3 regions of the Mesorhizobium sp. ES1-3 genome follow, and region 3 is predicted to be linked to each of the others. Evidence: predicted binding sites of a transcription regulator. Region 3 holds the regulator's gene; each other region holds the start of a gene.
The links. The regulator PhoB, encoded in region 3, activates phosphate uptake and scavenging genes when phosphate is short. The targets are predictions, from matches to a motif close to TGTCATNNANCTGTCAT.
Positions count from the first base shown of each region.

Region 1 (7,234 bases), on a different contig from region 3:
GGAAGCACTCAGCTCTTGCGTTCGGCAAAGGAGGCTTCCGATTACCTTCTCAACAGCTGGCCCGGGAAGCGCAGCGCCAAGCATCGCGCGGCGCTGCAGGCCTGCCACGACGCACTCGCCGGCGACAAGCCGGCGATGAATGCCCGACGCGCTTTCATCGCCGCGGCGCGGGAGGTGGATGTTTTCATCAGCGACAAGGCGCCAGCCTGACATAGGCTGACACCGACAATTCGCATTGAGGCACGGCCCGCATTCGCGGGCCGCATGCCGCATGCCGTTACTCCTCGGTTTCGGCCTCCGTCTCGGTCTCGGGCTTCGAACGTTCGCGCGCGGCAACCTTGGCCGCCAGCTTTTCAGCCTTCTTGGCTGCTTTCTGGCGGTCGCGCTCCTTGCGTTCCTGATCGTAGTTTGGTGCTCGCGCCATATCGGCTCCTTTTGTCACTGCCTTGCGGCCCTGACCCTGCCTAGGAGCATTAGCCGTCAAACACAACAGCCGAAGCGACAATGCGTGGATGCTGGTGTCGAAGAGATGCGGGGGGTTGCCAGATGGGCGCCACAATGATGTAGGAAACGCGGGGCGCCAATGAATTGAGAGCTGCCTGTTTATTTTGATCAAGTGACCGATGGCCACAATTTCGCGGACCGCAGCAAGAGTTTTCTACTATGCGAGAAACGCCGCGCGCGATGTCGCTCCGCAGGCGCTGTTTCGCGCCAGGCTGGCGGGCCGTCTCGAAAGGGCCAGGCTTTCCGGTGAGGCAGTGCGCCGCAGGCTGAACTACTACAACAAGCTGCAGGATGGGTTCGCGCCAAGCGCCAATGCCGTGCGCATCGGCAAACTGCCGTTCACGCCGACCATGTACTATTACGACCTGAAGGAATTCGCCCGCTACTTCGATCCCGGTTTGTTCATCGACCTGGAATTCGGCGATGTCAGGAACGTGCCGAACGTGCCGACGATCGTCAAGGATCGGCCGATCCGTGATGACGACAAGAACGCGATCATCATGAAGCTCGACAAGTTTCGTCATTTCCAGATGCCGGCTGATGCCATCTCGTTCGCCGACAAGCTGCCGGCCGTGGTCTGGCGCGGCGATCTCAACAATCCGATCAGGACAAGATTCCTCAAGGCTGTGCGCGACCTGCCGTTCTGCGATGCCGGCTCGCACAAGCCGAATGCGCCAGCGGAATATGCCAAGCCCTTTCTCAGCATCAGCCAGCACCAGCGCTATCGCTACATCGTCTCGCTCGAGGGCAATGACGTGGCGACCAACCTCAAATGGATCATGAATTCCAACTCGCTCTGCATGATGCCGCCGCCGACCTATGAGACATGGTTTGCCGAGCGGCAGCTCGAGGCGAATGTCCACTATGTACCGCTCGAAGCAGACTTCTCCAATCTTGCCGAACACGTCGCATATTTCGAACGGAATCCGGCGAAGGCAGAGCGCATCGTCGCCGCCGCGAACGCCTATTGCCGCACATTCGACGACGAGCGGGCCGAACAGGCGATCTCCCTGCTGGTGCTCTACAAATATTTCGTGCTCTCGGGTCAGATCAAACCTGATGCCGAGGTGTGGCGCTACATAACGGGCTAGTTGCCGGTGCATCCCCCCGGCGCGCCTCGTCAAGGCCGGCGCCATCTGTTCGGGCACTGCCGGAAAGCGTGGCCCAACGATGCGCAATCATGCCGCCGGAACCATCCCGGCTGTTGTCTGTTTAGTGGCGCTTGTTTTAGATTACGAGAACGATGGCCACCATAAAACGAACGACGGCAAGGGTCTTCTACTATGCGCGAAACGTCATGCGCGATATCGCACCCCAGGCGATCTTCCGACGACGGCTGGCGGGCCGCCTGGAACAGGCCAGGCTCTCGGACGAGGCCGTGCGCCGACGGCTGAATCACTACAACAAGCTGCAGGACCCTTTTACGCCAGGCCCGGATGCGGTTCGCATCGACCAGATACCTTTTGAACCGAGCATGTACTATTACGACCTGAGGGAATTTGCCCGCTATTTCGATCCGTCATTGCTCATCGACCTGCAGTTCGGCGACGTCAAAGGCGTGCCAAAAGTGCCAACGCTCGTCAAGGATCGGCCGATCCGCGCCGACAACGGCAGCGCTGTCATTATGAAGTTCAACAAGTTCCGCCACTTCCACATGCCCGCCGACGCCGTCGCCTTCGCCGACAAACGCCCGGTCGTGGTCTGGCGCGGCGACCTCAACAATCCGATCAGGACACGGTTCCTGGATGTCGCGCGCGACTTGCCGTTCTGCGACGCCGGTTCGCACAAGCGCAGTGCGCCGGCTGAATACAGCAAGCCCTTCCTCAGCATCAGCCAGCACCTGCGCTATCGCTACATCGTCTCGTTGGAGGGCAATGACGTGGCGACCAACCTCAAATGGATCATGAATTCCAACTCGCTCTGTCTGATGCCGCCGCCGACCTACGAAACATGGTTTGGCGAGAGCCAGCTCGAGGCCGGTGTCCACTATGCGCCGCTCGAGCCGGACTTCTCCGATCTCCGTGAAAAGGTAGATTATTTCGAGCAGCATCCGGCCGCGGCGGAGCGCATCATCGCCGCAGCCAATGCCTATTGCCGCAAATTCTCCAATGAACAGGACGAGCAGGCGATCTCCCTGCTCGCCCTCTACAAATATTTCGTGCTCAGCGGCCAGATCGAACCCGATGCCGAGCTCTGGCGGTTCATCGGCAGCTAGCTCTCGCTCTTGGCCTGACACCGATCAGATATCGCTGCGGTCGAGAACCATGTCGGCGGGGCCGAAGCGATCCTTCGCCGTCAGTTGCTGGTGCCAGTAGGGGTAGAGCAGGGGCGGCCGGCTGACCGCGTCGAGGCGCTGGCGTTCTTCGGTGCCGAGCTCCAGGGCCGCGGCCGCGAGGTTGTCCTTCAGCTGGACGTCATTGCGGGCGCCGATCACCAGCGAGGAGACGGCAGGGCGGCCGAGCAGCCAGGCAAGGGCCACTTGCGCCGCCGATACTCCACGATCCCTGCCGATCTCGACCAGCACATCGACGATCCGCCAGAGCTGGTCCTCGTCGCGGATCGGCGGCTCGGACCAGCCGGCGAGCTGGCGGGCGGTCGGGCTGTCGCGGCGGTATTTGCCGGACAGCAGGCCGCCGGCGAGCGGGCTCCAGACCAGCACGCCCAGCCCCTGGTCGACCGAGATCGGCAGCAGCTCGTACTCGGCCTCGCGCGCTTCCAGCGTGTAATGGATCTGCTGGGTGACGAAGCGTTGCTGGTGACGGCTGTCGCTGATGGCAAGCGCCTTCATCAGCTGCCAGCCGGAATAGTTGGAGCAGCCGATGTAGCGCACCTTGCCCTGGCTGACCAAAGTGTCGAGCGCCGCAACGGTTTCCTCGAGCGGGGTGAGGCCGTCCCACTGGTGAACGAAATAGATGTCGATGACATCGGTCTTCAACCGCTTCAGGCTCTTCTCGCATTCGCGGATCAGATGATGGCGCGACAGGCCCTCGTCGTTCGGACCCTTGCCGATCCGCATCCGCGCCTTGGACGCGATCAGCACGTCGTTCTTGCGTTTGCCGCCGAGCGCTTCGCCTATGATTTCTTCGGACAGGCCGTTCGAATAGACATTCGCGGTGTCGATGAGGTTGATGCCGGCGTCGATGCACATGTCGATCATCCGCTTGGCTTCGGCGAGATCGCTGTTGCCGACCGCGGCGAAGGGCCCGGCGCCGCCGAACGTCATGGTGCCAAGCGTCAGCGTCGAAACCTTCAGGCCCGAACGGCCAAGGGTGCGGTATTGCATGTCAGATCCTCACGATTTTGTTGAAGAGGTGTGCCGCAAAGGGCGGGCCTGGAACGCGACCGGGGATTTGTAGGACAATTCGGTCGGCTTGTCGCCGTGCGATGACGTCGATGGATCATACATCGCGGAATTTGCAACGGCCGCAATCGCGCCCGGGCTGCAATAAAACCGTCACTGCCGGCCTATATTGAAGTCGGCTCAGGTGTTTCCATTCCAGGCCGCTGGCCAGCAATTGGGGCGCCCAGTGGTAACCGACAGGGCTTGCAAGCGGAGCAGTTGATATGACCGAGCTGAAACAGAATTCCCCTGCCAAGGACTGGCTCGAAGCCGAGCTCGCCGACACGCTCGACGAAGATTATGAGCTCGAATTGTCGGAGCCGGCGCTGTCGATGGAGATCGCCAAGATCTACAAGAACTCGCATCCGCCTTCGATCGATCGGATGCAGTATTTTCGCGACCTGATCAGCCTCCAGTCCGAATTGATCAAGCTGCAATCCTGGGTCGCCTATCACAAGAAGAAACTGGTGGTGATTTTCGAGGGCCGTGACTCCGCCGGCAAGGGCGGCGTCATCAAGCGCATCACCCAACGGCTCAATCCGCGCATCTGCCGCGTCGTGGCGCTTCCGGCGCCGACCGAACGCGAGAAGTCGCAATGGTATTTCCAGCGCTATGTCCCGCATTTGCCGGCAGGCGGCGAGATCGTGTTGCTCGACCGCTCCTGGTACAACCGTTCCGGCGTCGAACGGGTGATGGGCTTTGCCAACCCCGAGCAAGTCGAGGAGTTCTTCCATGACGTGCCGGAGTTCGAGCGCATGCTGGTGCGCTCGGGTATCACCGTGGTCAAATACTGGTTCTCGATCACCGACGAGGAACAGCAGATGCGCTTCCTGATGCGCATCCACGACCCGATGAAGCAATGGAAGCTGTCGCCGATGGACCTGCAGTCGCGGGTGCGCTGGGAACAGTACACCAAGGCCAAGGAGGAGACCTTCGCCCGCACCAACATCCCCGAGGCGCCGTGGTTCATCGTCGAGGGCAATGACAAGAAGCGCGCGCGCCTGAACTGCATCGATCATCTGCTGAAGCAGCTGCCGTACGAAGACGTGCCGCACGAGGAGATCACGCTGCCGGAACGCGTCTTCAACCCCGAATACGAACGCCAGGTCCTGCCGCGCGAGCTTTACGTGCCGGAGAAGTATTGAAATAGAGGTTCCATTCTACCCGTAACTATACGAGGAGAAGGTTCCGGCAGGCGGATGAGGGGCGGCGCCAACTTCTACAAGTTAAACCCGGTCAAATCGCTGCGTGGACCGAATGTATTCTGAGCTATTTTTGTAATCGGCGGTGTTATCGGGCAAGGAAATCTTCGTTCGGCGGCGCTGCCCCTCATTGTCCTGCCGGACATTTCTCCCGTATAGTGACGGGGAGAAAGGGGCAAGCGCTCCGCCTAGGCCCTTTTGATGTCCACGTGGGTGGCCAGCGCCGTTGCCGCCTGCTCGGTGCACTGATAACCGAGCTTGGGCATGTCGAGGCCGGCAAAAAGGTTCTCGCCCTTGCCCAGCAGCACCGGCGAGATCGCCAGGTGCATCTCGTCGATGAGTTTCTCCTGCAGATATTGCCGGATGGTGGAGACGCCGCCGCCGACCCGCACGTCCTTGCCGCCGGCCGCCGATTTCGCCTGCTCGAGCGCCGAATGGATGCCGTCGGTGACGAAATGGAAGGTCGTGCCGCCTTCCATGGCTATGGGCGCCCGCTCGTGGTGAGTCAGCACGAACACCGGCACATGGTAGGGTGGGTTGTCGCCCCACCAGCCCTTCCACTTGTCGTCAGGCCATTCACCCCGGATCGGGCCAAACATGTTGCGGCCGAGGATCCAGGCGCCGAGGTTCTCGAAGCTTCGCGCCGCGAAGTCCTCGTCGACGCCTGTCTCGCCGCCTTCCTCGCCAAACATTTTGCGGAAGGTGCGGGTGCTGAAAGCCCATTTGTGCAGGGCCGTTCCGCCGACACCGAGCGGGTTTTCCAGGCTCTGGTCGGGACCAGCGCCATAGCCGTCGAGCGACAGGGTGAATGCGTTGACGCGCAATTTGGACACTGGACGCTCCTCGATAGCTGATCTCATTTCGCAAGCAGTTTATTTTAACAAGCGGATTGCGGAATACAACCGGGATTTCCAAGGAACACGAAGGCTCCTGCCAGATATTGCCGCAAGACGATATCCGGATCGTCTACCGGGAGTTGGACCTGGGCGGCCGTGTCGACGGCCGCCCGATCATCGGAGATTTCCATGAAGCGGAGAAGAGAACTGGCAAAAATCGCTTGCCGGTGCCTGAAAGGGTAGGGGCTACCCTTTCAGCATTTCCGCCACTTCAGGCGCGAAATAGGTTAGGATGCCGTCGCAGCCGGCACGCTTGAAGGCGAGCAGAGATTCCAGCATCGCCTTCTCGCCGTCGATCCAGCCATTGGCGCCGGCCGCCTTGATCATCGAATATTCGCCCGACACCTGGTAGGCGAAGGTGGGCATCTGGAATTCGTCCTTCAGCCGGCGGATGATGTCGAGATAGGGCAGGCCGGGCTTGACCATCAGCATGTCGGCGCCCTCGGCGATGTCCTGTTCGGCCTCGCGCACCGCCTCGTCCGAATTGGCGTGGTCGATATAGTAGGTCTTCTTGTCGCCCTTGAGCAGGCCGGCGGTGCCGACCGCTTCGCGATAGGGGCCGTAGAAGGCCGAAGCGAATTTGGTGGCGTAGGACATGATCGCCACGTCCTGAAAACCGTTGGCGTCGAGCGCGTCGCGGATGGCGCCGATACGGCCGTCCATCATGTCGGACGGCGCGATGATGTCGGCGCCGGCGGCAGCCTGAATGACGGCCGCCGCCGCGACCTGTTCCACGGTCTCGTCATTGACGATGATGCCGTCGCGCAGGATGCCGTCATGGCCATGGCTGGTGAATGGGTCGAGCGCCGCGTCGGTGATGATGCCGATCTCGGGCACCGCGTCCTTTATCGCGCGGGTGGCGCGGTTGATGACATTGTCGGGGTCGAGGATGTGCGAACCGGTCTGGTCGCGCAGGCCGAGATCGACATTGGGGAAGGTGGCAAGAGCCGGAATGCCGAGCTTGGCCGCGCGTTCGGCCTCCTTGACCGCAAGGTCGACCGACAGGCGAAAGACGCCGGGCATGGCGGCGATCGGTTCGCGGACATTCCTGCCCTCGACGACGAAGATCGGCCAGATCAGGTCGTCGACCGAAAGCCTGTTCTCCTGCACGAGCCGGCGCGACCAGTCGGCCTTGCGCATGCGGCGCAAACGGCGGCTGCCGGTGACGTCGTCGACGCTGCGCGCGCCGGCAGGTTTTGCTGGGTTGAATTTGTTCATGGCCAAAACTCCGGATCGGCAGCTTTTACCACGAGCCCTTGGTGCTGACCAATGCGACACGTTTGTGCCAGTGT
Region 1 covers NZ_JAIUGW010000028.1:62,383-69,616, reverse strand. Annotated here, with positions in the region: gene LB536_RS27060 (DUF982 domain-containing protein) at 1-210, shown strand, start outside; gene LB536_RS27055 (hypothetical protein) at 278-424, opposite strand; gene LB536_RS27050 (glycosyl transferase family 90) at 624-1,595, shown strand; gene LB536_RS27045 (glycosyl transferase family 90) at 1,748-2,719, shown strand; gene LB536_RS27040 (aldo/keto reductase) at 2,744-3,787, opposite strand; gene ppk2 (polyphosphate kinase 2) at 4,069-4,989, shown strand; gene LB536_RS27030 (dihydrofolate reductase family protein) at 5,235-5,879, opposite strand; gene hemB (porphobilinogen synthase) at 6,129-7,160, opposite strand.
Region 1: the regulator PhoB is predicted to act here: its motif matches at 3,946-3,962, upstream of ppk2 (polyphosphate kinase 2).

Region 2 (7,234 bases), on a different contig from region 3:
CCAGGGCAGTGTCGTTGCCCAATTCGATACATTCGACGAAAACGAAGACAAGGTGCGGGGCTCGGGCGTGCCGTTGCTCGAGATTTACAATCCGGTGCGCGAACCCTGGTCCGGCGACGTGGTCGCCGTCACCGAATTCTATGAGGTCGCGACCGATTTCAAAGCCACGCTGGCTTCCGCCCTGCGGTCGAGCTGGCTGGTCGTGGCCGGCACCACCTTGACCGCATTCCTGCTTCTGTCGGGCATCGTCCTGCGCGCCAGCCGCACCATCGACGACCAGCGCGGGGCGCTGCGCCGGCAGGTGTCGGAGCTGCAAGGCCTGGTGACGCAGAACAGCGCCTTGCGGCAACGCGTGCAGCGGGCGTCGCGGCGCGCCACCGCACTCAACGAAAGATACCTGCGGCGGATCGGCGCCGACCTGCATGACGGCCCTGCCCAGCTCGTGGCCCTGGCGGCGCTGCGCATGGACAGTCCGGTGTTTACCGGCGACGGCCATGGCAGCGAAGGTCGCTCGACCGAGGTCGCCATGATCCGCAAGACGCTGGAGGACGCGATGCGCGAGATACGCGGCATCTGCAACGGCCTGGTGCTGCCGCAGATAGAAACGGCGGCGGCGGCGGATGTGTTGCGGCTGGCCATCGAGGAACATGAGCACCGTACCGGCACGTCGGTGAAGCTGACGCTGCCCGGACATTTGCCCGAGCCCGGCGCTTCTGAGAAGATCAGCATCTATCGCTTCGTGCAGGAGGGGCTGAACAATGCCTACCGCCACGGGCGGGGCAAGGATCAGGCGGTGCGTGCAGGAATGAAAGATGGCAGGCTTTTCGTTGAAGTGTCGGATGGCGGGCCGGGCTTCGATCCGGCGCGGGCCGAGGGGTTGGGGTTGGCCGGCCTCAGGGAGCGGGTCGAAAGCATTGGCGGACAGTTCGAAACCCTGAGCGGGCCGAAAGGCACGAAGCTGGTGATCCGTCTTTCGGTTGAGGAGCAAGCATGATGGGCGCAATCCGCATCGCCATTGTCGACGACCATCCGCTGTTCCGCGAAGGCGTGACGCGCAGCCTGTCGGAGATCGGAGGCTTCGAGATGGCCGGGGAAGGTGCGACCGCGCAGGACGCGGAACGCATCGCCTCGACCGTGCAGCCCGATATATTGCTGCTCGACATTTCGATGCCAGGCGGCGGCCTGGCCGCGGTTGTAAGCATCCTTGCCGACCATCCCGCTCAGAAGATCGTCCTGTTGACTGTTTCAGAGGCCAATGCCGATGTGACCAAGGCCCTGAACGCAGGGGTGCGCGGCTATGTCCTCAAAGGCGTCGGGTCGCGCTCGCTCGCCGATATCCTGCGCAACGTGGCGGCTGGCGAAAGCTATCTTTCGCCGATGCTGTCGGCCCGGCTGCTTTCCGATGTGCAGTCCCTGCAGCCTGCCAACGGCGTGGCGGACCGGCTGCGGCAACTCACCGGCCGGCAGACCGAAATCCTGCGGCTGGTGGCGGAGGGGCTGAGCAACAAGGAAGTCGCCTTGCGCCTGGAGCTGCAGGAGAAGACCGTCAAGCACCACATGACGGGGGTGCTGTCGAAACTCAACGTGCGAAACCGCACTGAAGCAGCCCTCATGATGCGCGAGTTTCGCGACCGCGAGCGGGACTTCTCATAGGGCGGTTCAGCGTTTGATCGCCGAGTCGCTCCAGCTCTTGTTTTTACGCATTCCGCCAGGAAAAGCGCTACGCCACGCAAAAGGAGGTCACCTCCGCCGGGGGGCGGCGGAGGTGACGTGTGAAACTGGTCGTTGCCTGTTGACCAGCTTCACAAGGGCGAAATTCACAGGGCCGAAATTCACAGGCCCCTGAGACGGCTGACATCGGCCGGTGTGGCCCGGCGGTCGATGATCGTGCGGCCCAGCGCATCCTTCATCCTGAAACGGCCGTTCTCGATGGTTTCCGTCATGCCGTCGGGGTGCTGAACTGAAATCTTGCTGCCGTCCACGTCGACCTTGTCGCCGGTCGTGGCGTTGACATGGCTGGAGTTGTTGTCGCCCTGCCCCTTGCCTTTTCCGTTGTTGCCGCCGCCGCTATTCCCGTTACTGTTCCCGCTATTCCCACTATTCCCACTGCCGCCACTGTTGCCGCCGTTGCCGTTGCCGTTACCACCGCCGTTGCCGCCACCATTGCCGCCCTTGTCGGCATGTGCGGTCGCGGCATCGATTCCGGGCACGAAACCATGGAAGACAACTCCATAGGGGGCGACGGTCAGCGCCAGAAGCGCCGCCGATCTCAGAGCCAGACGGCAACAACGGGCCGTGATCGATCCGTGCATACTGATCTCCGTCGATTGAGCCGGCGCGCCCACCCCAACGTTGCAGTGCAACCAACATCGCCGAAAGACGTGGTGACCGGAAGCGACCTCCGACCGTTGCGTTTCTCTCCCAGGACCTTTGCAGGCGCAAGGTTGGACCAAAGTCCCAGACCCAGCATGAAAAACGGTAGCGTGAGGGAGCGGCAGTGCCGATATCCTGTCACGAAAATGTGATCAGCCGACTGTAAGGCGTCGAACAGGCAACAAGCTCCAGCCAATCCAAGCCAGAGGCTCCCATGACCGAACATCGCACCCCCGACGCCCGATTCCGCACCAGCCTGCTCGAGGAAAACGAAGGCCCGGCCAACAATCCCAGCGAAAACCGCACGATGGGCGAGATCATCGCCGCACGTTTTTCGCGCCGTGGCTTCCTCAAGGGTTCGCTTGCCGTCTCCGCGATCGCCGCCACCGTCAGCCCGCTGGCTATGATTGCCTCCGACGATGCCCGCGCCGCGGACGGCTCCGCCTTCAAATTCGACGAGCTGGAGGCCGGTATCGACGACAAGCACCATGTCGCGCCGGGCTACGACGCCGACGTGCTGTTGCGCTGGGGGGATCCGCTGTTTGCCGATTCGCCGGAATTCGACCCGACCAAGCAGTCGGCGCAAGCCCAGGCAAGGCAGTTCGGCTACAACAACGACTATGTCGGCTATATCGCGATTGACGGCTCGGCGGAACATGGCCTGCTGGTGGTGAACCACGAATACACCAACCCGCATCTGATGTTCCCGGGCCTCGTCAAGATCGTCGAGAAGGACGGCAAGAAGTCGGCCGAGGTGGCGCCGCTCTCGAAGGAGCAGGTCGATGTCGAGATGGCCGCCCATGGCGGCACCATCGTCGAGATCCGCAAGGACGGCGGCAAGTGGCAGGTGGTGCGCGACGGCAAGCTCAACCGCCGCATCACCTCCAGCACCGAGATGGCGCTGTCCGGCCCGGTCGCCGGCCATGACCGCGTCAAGACCAATGCCGATCCGTCGGGAACGAAGGTCTTCGGCACGATCAACAACTGCGCCGGCGGCGTCACGCCCTGGGGCACCTATGTGATGGCCGAGGAGAACATTCATGGCTATTTTTCCGGCGAGCTGCCGGAAGGCCACAAGGAAGCCGCCAACTACAAGCGCCTCGGCATCCCGGAAGGCGCCTATGAATGGGGCGCGCATTACGACCGCTTCAACCTCGCCAAGGAGCCGAACGAGCCCAACCGCTTCGGCTGGATCGTCGAGGTCGACGTCAACGACCCGAATTCGGTGCCGCGCAAGCGCACCGCCATGGGTCGCTTCAAGCATGAGGGCGCCGAGTCGATCGTCGCCAAGGACGGCCGCGTCGTCTTCTATCTCGGTGACGACGAGCGCTTCGACTATGTCTACAAATTCGTCACCAAGGGCATGTTCAACGCCGGCGACCGCGCGGCCAACAAGGACCTGCTCGACGACGGCACGCTGCATGTCGCCAAATTCGCCGAGGACGGCTCGGTCGAATGGATGCCGATCGTGTTCGGCCAGGGTCCGCTGACGGCGGAAAACGGTTTTGCCGGCCAGGCCGACGTGCTGATCGAGACGCGCCGCGCCGCCGACCTGCTTGGCGCCACCAAGATGGACCGGCCCGAGGACATCCAGCCTAATGCCGGCAACGGCAAGGTCTATGTCATGCTGACCAACAATTCCAAGCGCAAGGCCGATCAGGTCGACGCCGCCAACCCGCGCGCCGGGAATGCCTTCGGCCATATCATCGAGATCGTCGAGGACGGCGGCGATTTCGCCGCCACGAAGGGCAAGTGGGAAGTGCTGCTGAAATGCGGCGACCCGTCGGTGGCCGATGTCGGCGCCACCTTCTCCACCGCGACGACGGCCAATGGCTGGTTCGGCATGCCCGACAATTGCGCGGTCGATTCGGCCGGGCGCCTCTGGGTCGCCACCGACGGCCAGGGTCCGAAGGCCACCGGCCGCACCGACGGCCTGTGGGCGGTGGACACGGAAGGACCGGCGCGGGCGACCTCGAAACTGTTCTTCCAGGTGCCGATCGGCGCCGAGATGTGCGGCCCGCTGTTCGCGCCGGACGATCGGACCGCCTTCGTCGCCGTCCAGCATCCGGGCGACGGTGGCGAGGACTGGGAAGCGTTTGGCCGGCCCTCCTATTACGAGGACCCGTCGACCCGCTGGCCCGACTTCAAGCCCGACATGCCGGTGCGGCCGGCGGTCGTGGCGATCACCAAACAGGGCGGCGGCAAGATCGCCGTCTGACGTCGGGCTAATGCATGTCGCCCGGAAGTGATCCTATTCGCCGCGACATGCTGTAGACAAAACGAGAGGCGCCTCGGGGATCCGAGGCCCCTCTTTTTGAATGCGTGTTGTATTCAAGCCTCGGGAAAGATTGGCGCGTGAATTGGCTCTCACCCTCGCTTGCCCTCAACAATGCCGGCAAGGCCGACGAGGAGATGCCTACCGAGGCTGTCGGTTCCGACTACTGGAGCCGAAATCAGCGTGAGGTGCCCGGATGGCCGGGACCGGCGATCCGCCCAGCTATCGCCCTGGCCAAAATGGCGGCATTGGCGAAGCAGCCGCGGATGCTCGGCCGCATGCCGGTGAACCACAGGCCGGGCAGTTTCGGATCGGCCTGGCCGCCGTTGAAGAGCGGAACGCCCTTCTCGTCGAGGACGCCGAGATCGCCGACCATGCGCTCCAGCCCGGTGCGGTAGCCCGTCGCGGCAATGACGATGTCGGGAGCGATCAGGCTGCCATTGGCCAGGATGACGCCATCGCGGGTGAACTCCCGTATCCCCGGCACCACCACGATCCTGCCCGATTTGATGGCATCGACGGCGCCATCGTCGGCGGCGATCGCGGTATAGTCCGAGGTCAGGCGGCTGGCGCCGCCGGCGGGCGCGGGCGGCAAGCCGAATTTGGTGAGATCACCGAAAACCAGGCGCTGCGTCACCGCCATGACCGCATCGGCGAGGCGCAGCGGCAGGCGTGCCATGAGCGGCGAGAGGCGGTGCACGGCGATCTTGCCGACGCGCTTGGGCAAAAGAGCGGGGCCGTTGCGGGCCGACAGCCAGACAGCGGCGGTATCAATGCCCGCCAGATGATTGAGGGCGTCGAAGCCCGAATTGCCGGCGCCGACAACCAGCACCTTCTTGCCCGCATAGGCCTGGGCGTCGCCGAAATCCGCCGAGTGGATGATCCGGCCCCCGAACGCCTGCACGCCCTTCCATTGCGGCGTGAAGGGTTCCCTGTCGCGGCCGGTGGCGACAACGACATGACGCGCCAGGCGCAAGCCGCCGCTGGTGCGCACGATCCAGTGGTCGCCCCCGGACGTGATGGCCTCGACGGAGACGCCAAACTCCACCGGCAAACGGTTCGCCTCATGGAAATCGCTCATATGGCGGATGACGACATCCCGGTGCGGAAAGGCGGGGGTACCCTTGGGATAGGCAAGGCCGGGCAGCGCCGAGAGATCGCGGTGGGTGTTGAGGTGCAGCTGTTCGTGGCGCCGGCGCCAGGGCTCGGCCAGCCGGCTTTCCTTCTCCAGGATCGCCGTCGCCACGCCGGCCTTCATCAAGGCCTGCGCGACAGCCAGCCCGGCGACGCCGGCGCCAATGACGATCGCCGGCTCGACCGCCACCAGCTGCTCCATCATCGTCCCAGGTGTTGTATCAGCCATTCAATCTCAAATCCCATTCGCCCTTACCGCAACCCCGAAGGCTCGCAGGCCGCTGTAACCGTTTGATCGCGCCAAACGGCAAATCGATGCCGATCTTCGATGACCCGCGCCGAGGCGCGGTCTCGCTTCCAGAGCATTGCGCCACCCGGTGGAAACAGCCGGTCGCGGCGCCGCGGCCAAAACAACGACATGGAGCGGATTACCCGCTTCTGTCCGAATACATCCAGCCCTATATGGCATATCGGCGGCATCGGCGATAATCAGGTCGCGGCAAAGTGATTGATTCGAGGTCCGGGGGCTGGCGGATCTCGTCACGGACGCAGGCATTCGAAACCGGCAACCGATTTCGGCTACCCGCGAAAAATCAAGACGCCGTGGCGCGTCTTGCGTGTCGGCGGACACGTCGCGCCACAAACGGCACGCGGAATCTCGACCATGCCCTCCTTGCGGATCTATTTCGACAACATCCTCGAGGGTGCCTCGCCCAAGGTCGAGCGCCGGGCGCTGACGCATGTCGAACGGCTGGCGCTGGTGCGCCGCCATGGCGACTTCTCGCTCGCCTATTCCACCGCCGTGCAGCCCAAGCTTTCCTATTTTGGCGACGCCGACGGCTACATCGCCTTCGGGACCAAGATGAAGCATCATTTCGCGCTCGGCGATCCGGTGGCGGCACCGGCGCAGCGGCCCGATTATATCAGACGCTTCGTCGAGAGTGCCGGCGGCCCATGGTTCGTGCAGATCGGCGAACAGACCGCCCAGGTCCTTGCCGGCCTCGGCTACAAGGTGAACCGGCTGGGCATCGACACCCGCCTGCCGCTGCCCGAGCATGATTTTTCCGGCAAGCGCAACGAAACGGTGCGTTATTCCGAGCGCTGGCTGCTGAAGAAAGGCTTTTCGTTCGAGGAGGACAAACGCACGATCCACCTCGACGAGATCTCCCGGCTCTCCCAAAACTGGCGCGGCGACCGCATCGTCAAGCGCTGGGAGATGGGGTTCCTGAACCGTCCGTTTTACGATCAGCTCGGCACCGACATGCGCCGTTTCGTACTGCACGGTCCCGATGGCGGCCTGGTCGCGCTGCTCGATTTCGATCCGATGTTCGCCGACGGCAAGGTGATCGGCTACACTACCGCCTTCAAGCGCAAGCATATCGATGCCTCGCCGCATGCCGAGATCGGCCTGACCAAATTCGCCGTCGACCGCTTTCGCGAGGAAGGCGTTTC
Region 2 covers NZ_JAIUGW010000016.1:52,609-59,842, forward strand. Annotated here, with positions in the region: gene LB536_RS20980 (sensor histidine kinase) at 1-994, shown strand, start outside; gene LB536_RS20985 (LuxR C-terminal-related transcriptional regulator) at 991-1,653, shown strand; gene LB536_RS20990 (hypothetical protein) at 1,833-2,312, opposite strand; gene LB536_RS20995 (PhoX family protein) at 2,588-4,591, shown strand; gene LB536_RS21000 (flavin-containing monooxygenase) at 4,827-6,011, opposite strand; gene LB536_RS21005 (phosphatidylglycerol lysyltransferase domain-containing protein) at 6,447-7,234, shown strand, end outside.
Region 2: the regulator PhoB is predicted to act here: its motif matches at 2,510-2,526, upstream of LB536_RS20995 (PhoX family protein).

Region 3 (7,234 bases):
GCACCGACAAGAAGTTTGATCCGCGCCCCTACCCGCGCAAGGGGCGCGCCTTCAGTTTCGACAGCCAACTGGCCGACAACGTGTTCTGGTCGCTGGCTTCGGGCGTAACGATCTGGTCGGCATACGAGGCGCTGGTCTGGTGGGCGATGGCCAATGGCTATGCGCCGACTCTAACATGGTCCGGCCACCCGGTCTGGTTCGTCGGCCTCTTCCTGTTGATCCCGATCTGGGAGAGTTTCTACTTCTACTGGATTCACCGGCTGCTCCATACGAAGCTCCTTTACCGCATCCACGCGCTGCATCACCGCAATATTGATGTGGGGCCGTGGTCGGGCCTTGCGATGCACCCGGTTGAACACATTTTCTATTTCGGAACCGCGCTGGTCCATTTCGTTGTTCCGTCCAGCCCGGTGCATCTTATCTGCCACCTGATGTTCTATGGCCTTTACGCCATTACCACCCATACCGGGTTCGAAGGGCTCTGGCTGGCCGGGCGCAAGCGCGTCGACCTGGGCACCTTCCACCACCAGCTTCATCATCGCTACTTTGAGGTGAACTACGGCACGCTGGAAGTGCCATGGGACAAGTGGTTCGACACCTTCCACGATGGCACTGAATCGGCAAAGGCACGGATGAAGGCGCGTCTTGCCGCGCGGCGCCGGCTATAGGTCACGCCGGCGGAACGGGCACGTGATATAAGCCCTCAGGCAGGTTTACGCCGCAGACCGCCCTAGCCCCCGATCTCTTTACCGCAAGGCCGGCGAAACGCTCGGATACGGGCTTGGCAGCCTGTTCGCGCTGATCGATCCCGCACCGGTCGCCATGGTCGGCGTCAGCGCCGCCGCCTTCGACCTGATCGAGCCGGCGTTGCGCGAGGCCATCGCCCACACCGCCGGCGGCCAGCATTCGGAATCGATTTCCTTCGACACCGAGCCGAACGAGCTGCCGCTCATTCGCGAAGGCTGCGCCATGCGCGCATTGACTTTCGTCGACCAGGAGATTTTCGCGCTGAGCGTGCAAGTGAGAGGGAGTGCCGGGAAGAGCGTTGCCTGAAACCGTGCAACGCCTTGCAGTCCGGGAAACGCATGGCCGGACGCCAGGACTGCGCGTCCCAACTGCTTGACTGGGCGTCCCAAGCTATTGACGGCTTCGATGACAGTGACACCCATGCCGTGTGATCGGTGTGACGCCGACGTTGGGGGGAGTGGAAAGTTCGACACCGGTTCAGATGCGCAAACCCGACAGCACGCTCGACATGGCAACGGCACAGCGAGTTGAATGGCCATTTCCGCGAGGCGAGGCATGTTTCGCTGCACTCGCGCTGGCTGAGCGGCGCTTTAATCCTCGCGGATCGCGTAGCCCGCGCCGCGGATGGTGCGGATGACGTCCGGCATGCGGCCATTGTTGACCGCCTTGCGCAGCCGTCCGACATGCACGTCCACGGTGCGCTCGTCGATATAGATCGTCTCGCCCCAGACATTGTCGAGCAGCTGGCTGCGCGAGAACACCCGGCCGGGATGGCGCATCATGAACTCTAGCAACCGGAACTCGGTCGGGCCAAGCCGGATCTCGCTCTTCTTGCGATAGACCCGGTGCGATTCGCGGTCGAGCACGATGTCTCCGACCTTGAGCACGCTGGACAGCACTTCCGGCTTGGCGCGGCGTAGCAGCGCCTTGACCCGGGCCATGAATTCCGGCGTCGAGAACGGCTTGACCAGATAGTCGTCGGCACCGGTCGAAAGGCCGCGCACGCGGTCGCTCTCCTCGCCGCGTGCCGTCAGCATGATGATCGGCAGCCTCTCGGTCTCGGGCCGCATTCGCAGGCGCCGACAGAGCTCGATGCCGGAAACCGCCGGCACCATCCAGTCGAGCACCAGGAGGTCGGGCACGTTCTCCTGGAGGCGGATCTCGGCTTCGTCGCCGCGCGTCACCACCTCGACCTGGTACCCTTCCGATTCCAGATTGTAGCGCAGGAGCACACCGAGCGGCTCCTCGTCCTCCACCACCATGATGCGTGGCGCGATCATCGATTGATCATCCCTGCCGTCAAGCCGCCGGCACCGACATCGCCGTCTCGTCCTGCTTCGGACGATTGGCGGGCAGTTGCGTGCCAGTCAGCACATAGTACGCATTCTCGGCGATGTTGGTCACATGGTCGCCGATGCGTTCGAGGTTCTTGGCGCAGAACAAAAGATGCGTGCAAGCCGTGATGTTGCGCGGATCCTCCATCATGTAGGTCAGGAGTTCGCGGAACACCGAGGTGTATTTGACGTCGATGCGTTCGTCGTCGTTCCTGAGCTTGGCGAGTGCGGCGGCATCGCCGGCCGCATATTCCTCGACCACGCCCTGCACCTGGATCAGCACCAGCTGCGCCATGGAGTCGATCGAATGCGACAGGTCGCGCGGCGTGGCGGTGAGGCCGACGGAGCCGACGCGCTTGGCGATGTTCTTGGCAAGGTCGCCGATGCGCTCGAGATCGCCCGCCATGCGGATCGAGCCGACGACATGGCGCAGATCGTCGGCCATCGGCTGGCGCTTGGCGATCAGGGTGATGGCGCGGTCGTCGAGTTCGCGCTGGCGCGCGTCCATGATGGCGTCGTCGGAGACGACGCGCTGTGCCAGCGCGTTGTCCGAATTCAGCAGCGCCTTGGTGGCGCCACCGACCATCGTGCCGGCGAGATCGCCCATGTCGCTGATCAGCCTGCTGATCTGTCCGAGATCCTCGTCGAAGGCTGCGACTGTGTGTTCGGCCATGATCCTGGTCCTCGTATGCGTGATATCAGCCGAAGCGGCCGGTGATGTAGTCCTGCGTGCGCTTCTCGCGAGGCGACGTGAAGATCTTCTCGGTCTTGTCGAATTCGACCAGTTCGCCCAGATACATGAAAGCCGTCTGCTTCGAGACGCGCGCGGCCTGCTGCATGTTGTGGGTGACGATGACGATCGTGTAGTCGGCCTGCAACTCGTCGATCAGTTCCTCGATCTTGGCGGTGGACAATGGGTCGAGCGCCGAGGCCGGCTCGTCGAGCAGGATGACTTCCGGCTTCACCGCCACGGTGCGGGCGATGCAAAGCCGCTGCTGCTGGCCGCCCGACAGGCTGAGGCCGCTGGCGTTCAGCTTGTCCTTGACCTCGGTCCACAGTGCCGCGCGCTTCAGCGCCTGTTCGACACGGCCGTCCATCTCGGCCTTGCTGATCTTCTCATAGAGCCTGACGCCGAAGGCGATGTTCTCATAGATCGACATCGGGAATGGCGTCGGCTTCTGGAACACCATGCCGATCTTGGTGCGCAGCAGGTTGAGATCCTGCGAGCGGTCGAGAACGTTTTGGCCGTCGAGCAGCACCTGACCCTCGGCGGTCTGCTTGGGGTAGAGCTCGTAGATGCGGTTGAAGACGCGCAGCAGCGTCGACTTTCCGCAACCCGACGGTCCGATGAAGGCCGTCACGCTGCGCTCGGGCAGCGACAACGTGATGTCCTTCAGCGCCTTCGACTGGCCGTAGTAGAAATTGAGGTTCTTGACCTCGATCTTCGCCTTGGCGGCTGCCTCGGTGGCAATCGTCATGTCTGGAGACAACATCTGGCTCATTTGTCCTCTCTGCGTCCGGTCAGGCTGCGCGCAAAGATGCTGAGCGCGAGAACCGTCAATGTGATTATGAGTGCGCCGGTCCAGGCCAGCTGCTGCCATTCCTCATAGGGGCTGAGAGCGAACTGGAAGATGGTGACCGGCAGGCTGGCCATCGGCGCGTTGAGATTGCTCGACCAGAACTGGTTGTTCAGCGCGGTGAAGAGCAGCGGCGCCGTCTCGCCGGAGATGCGGGCGATCGACAGCAATATGCCGGTGACGATGCCGGAAAGTGCGGCACGGTAAGCCACTGATTTGATGACCACCCAGCGCGGCGCGCCGATCGCGGTGCCGGCTTCGCGCAAGGCGTTCGGCACCAGGTTGAGCATGTCCTCGGTGGTGCGCACGACCACAGGGATGACCAGGATGGCCAGCGCGACGGCGCCGGCGATCGCCGAGAAATGCCCCATCGGCCGCACCATCAATTCGTAGACGAACAGGCCGATGATGATCGACGGCGCCGACAGCAGGATGTCGTTGATGAAGCGCACCACGGTGGTGAGTTTCGAGAAGCGGCCGTATTCGGCCATGTAGGTGCCGGCCAGAACACCGATTGGCGTGCCGACGATAACGGCGATGACCGTCATCACCACGCTGCCATAGATAGCGTTCAGCAGGCCGCCGGCATCGCCGGGCGGCGGCGTCATCTGCGTGAACACATCAAGCGAGAGCCCGGCCGCGCCTTTGTAGATCAACGCGCCGAGGATCAGTGCCAGCCAGGCAAGCCCGATGCCCGCGGCGGCGACGCACAGCGTCATCATCACCGAGTTTCTGGCCTTGCGGCGGCTGTGAAGCGACGAGGCTGTCGACATCGGTCAGGCTCCGGTGCGGGCGTCGATGCGCATCAGCATGTAGCGTGCGATCGCAAGGATGAGGAAGGTGATGACGAACAGGATCAGGCCGAGCGCCACCAGCGAGGACGTGTAGAGGTCGCCAACGGCTTCGGTGAATTCATTGGCGATGGTCGCGGAGATTGTCGTTGCCGGCGCGAACAGCGAGGTCGAGATGCGGTGCGCGTTGCCGATCACGAACGTCACCGCCATGGTTTCGCCAAGCGCGCGGCCAAGGCCGAGCATGACGCCGCCCATGATGCCGATGCGGGTGTAAGGGATGACGACGCGACGTGTCACTTCCCAGGTCGTGCAGCCAATGCCGTAGGCGGACTCCTTCAGCACCGGCGGCACCGTGTCGAACACGTCCTTGGTGATCGAAGTGATGAAGGGCAGCACCATGATGGCGAGGATCAGCGACGAGGTCAGCAGGCCGATGCCGTAGGGCGGACCGGCAAACAGGCTGCCAAGGCCGGGAATGCCATGGAAAACGCTGATGATGAAGGGCTGCACTGTCGTCTGCAGGAACGGCGCCAGGACGAACAGGCCCCAGATACCATAGATGATCGAAGGAATGCCGGCCAGCAATTCCACCGCCATGCCGATTGGGCGCCGAAGGGGGCGCGGGCAAAGCTCGGTGAGAAAAATGGCAATGCCGATGCCGAGCGGCACGGCGATCAGGATGGCGATGGCCGATGTGACAATGGTCCCATAGATAGGCGCCAGGGCGCCGAATTTTTCCGTCACCGGGTTCCAGCTCTCGCTGGTCAGAAACGAGAAGCCGAAGGTCGACAGTGCCTGCCAGGAACCGGCAAACAACGAGATGGCAACGCCGCCAAGCAGCACCAGCACGAGAATGGCGGCGGCGCGGGTCAGCCCATGGAAGATCGAATCGGTTAACGCGAAACGTCTGACGATGGCGTCGCGCGAGCCCTTGATGGCTGGCAAGGCTTCCTGGACAGCACTCATGTCAAGCTCGGCTCTTTGTGTTGAGAAAAAGGAGCGCCGCGTGAAGCGGCGCTCCTTCGGGTGATGTTACTCGCCTGCGTAGACCGGCTTGCCGTCGGCCTGGATGTCGGCCTTCCACGAAGCCTTGATCAGGTCGACGACGCTGTCGGGGATCGACACGTAGTCGAGCGCCTTGGCGGTTTCCTTGCCGTCCTTATAGGCCCAGGCAAAGAACTTCAGCGCTTCGCCGGTGGCGGCGGCATCGCTCGGAGTCTTGTGGATCAGAACCCAGGTGGAAGCCGCGATCGGCCAGGTGGTGTCGCCAGGCTCGTTGGTGATGATGACGTTGAAGTTCTTCGCGCCCTTGAAGTCGGCATTCGAAGCGGCGGCGCCGAAGGATTCGAGCGACGGCTCGACGACCTTGCCGGCTGCATTCAGCATCTTGGAGTAGGAGAGGTTGTTCTGCTTGGCATAGGCGTACTCGACGTAGCCGATGCCGCCGTCGGTCTGCTTGACGGTGTTGGCAACGCCTTCGCTGCCCTTGGCGCCGACGCCGGTGGGCCATTCCACGGCAGTGTCCGAACCAACCTTGTCCTTCCAGTCGGGCGAGAGCTTCACCAGGTAGTCGGTGAAGTTGAAGGTGGTGCCCGAGCCGTCCGAACGATGCACGACGGCGATCGCGGTCGACGGCAGGGTGAGCGAGGGGTTCAGCGCCTTGATCGCGGCGTCGTCCCAGGTGGTGATCTTGCCCATGTAGATGTCGGCCAGCGCCTTGCCGTCAAGCACCAGTTCGCCCGGCTTGATGCCGGTGAGGTTGACGATCGGCACGATGCCGCCCATCACCATCGGGAACTGCACGAGGCCGTTCTTTTGGAGGTCGGCGTCGGACATCGGCTTGTCGGTGGCGCCGAAGGTCACGGTCTTGGCGATGACCTGCTTGATGCCGCCGCCGGAACCGATCGACTGATAGTTGAGGCCGATGCCGGTGTCCTTCTTGTAGGTGTCGGCCCACTTGGCGAACACCGGATAGATGAAAGTGGAACCGGCGCCGGAAAGGTCAGCTGCCATTGCCGCGGAAAGGGTGATGGTGGACGCCGCAGCCATTGCAATCGCAACGGCCGCCGAGCGGATGAAATGTCTCATGTGGCCTGCTCCTGTTCGGAAGATGGTCTCTCGGCGCCATTTCCTCCGGCGCCCGCTGAGGCCAATAGCCTTCGATTATAACAGTCGCATGACAGTTTCATGTCAGCCCGGTAACGCGTCGCCCGGACCGAGAAAGGCGCCGATGTCGGGCGCCCGCGGCGCGGTCCGGCTTTACCGCCGGAATCAGGGGCTTGAGCCGTCCGACGGCTGGAATGACCCGGGATTCGACCGGGCGTTCCCAAGTGAAAAAAATCCGGACGGGAGCGCGTTGCTCGCAGCCAGAGCGTGTCATGGCCGGGCCATCGCCAAAAACAGGTCCGTTGGGGTAGAGTGACGCTGTTTCTTGCAGGCGGTCGCTGCTCCCGCCCGTAACCGAGAAGGGCGGAATTCGATTTTGCTATTGTCCCGGCTCGGCATCGCCTTGGATATGGTGCGATCGCACCATATCCATTGCACGCAGGGGTGGCAGCAAATCCGCAGCTGATTCCCTCGATTTTGTCTCGCCGGATCCTGCAATCCCGGCGACGCGGGTGCTAGCCCGCGTTGCGATGGACCTGACGGCCGGCGCCGACCCAGCGCTCGACCTTCTCGAGCAGAGCCCTGGGGCTGATCGGCTTGGGCAGATAGTCGTCCATGCCCGCCTCCAGGCAGCGTTCGCGGTCGCCCTTGAGCGCATGCGCGGTGACGCCGACGA
Region 3 covers NZ_JAIUGW010000005.1:59,978-67,211, forward strand. Annotated here, with positions in the region: gene LB536_RS09525 (sterol desaturase family protein) at 1-668, shown strand, start outside; partial or broken gene LB536_RS09530 (sugar kinase) at 721-1,053, shown strand; gene phoB (phosphate regulon transcriptional regulator PhoB) at 1,338-2,027, opposite strand; gene phoU (phosphate signaling complex protein PhoU) at 2,047-2,754, opposite strand; gene pstB (phosphate ABC transporter ATP-binding protein PstB) at 2,780-3,583, opposite strand; gene pstA (phosphate ABC transporter permease PstA) at 3,580-4,431, opposite strand; gene pstC (phosphate ABC transporter permease subunit PstC) at 4,435-5,418, opposite strand; gene pstS (phosphate ABC transporter substrate-binding protein PstS) at 5,485-6,540, opposite strand; gene LB536_RS09565 (PAS domain-containing protein) at 7,074-7,234, opposite strand, start outside.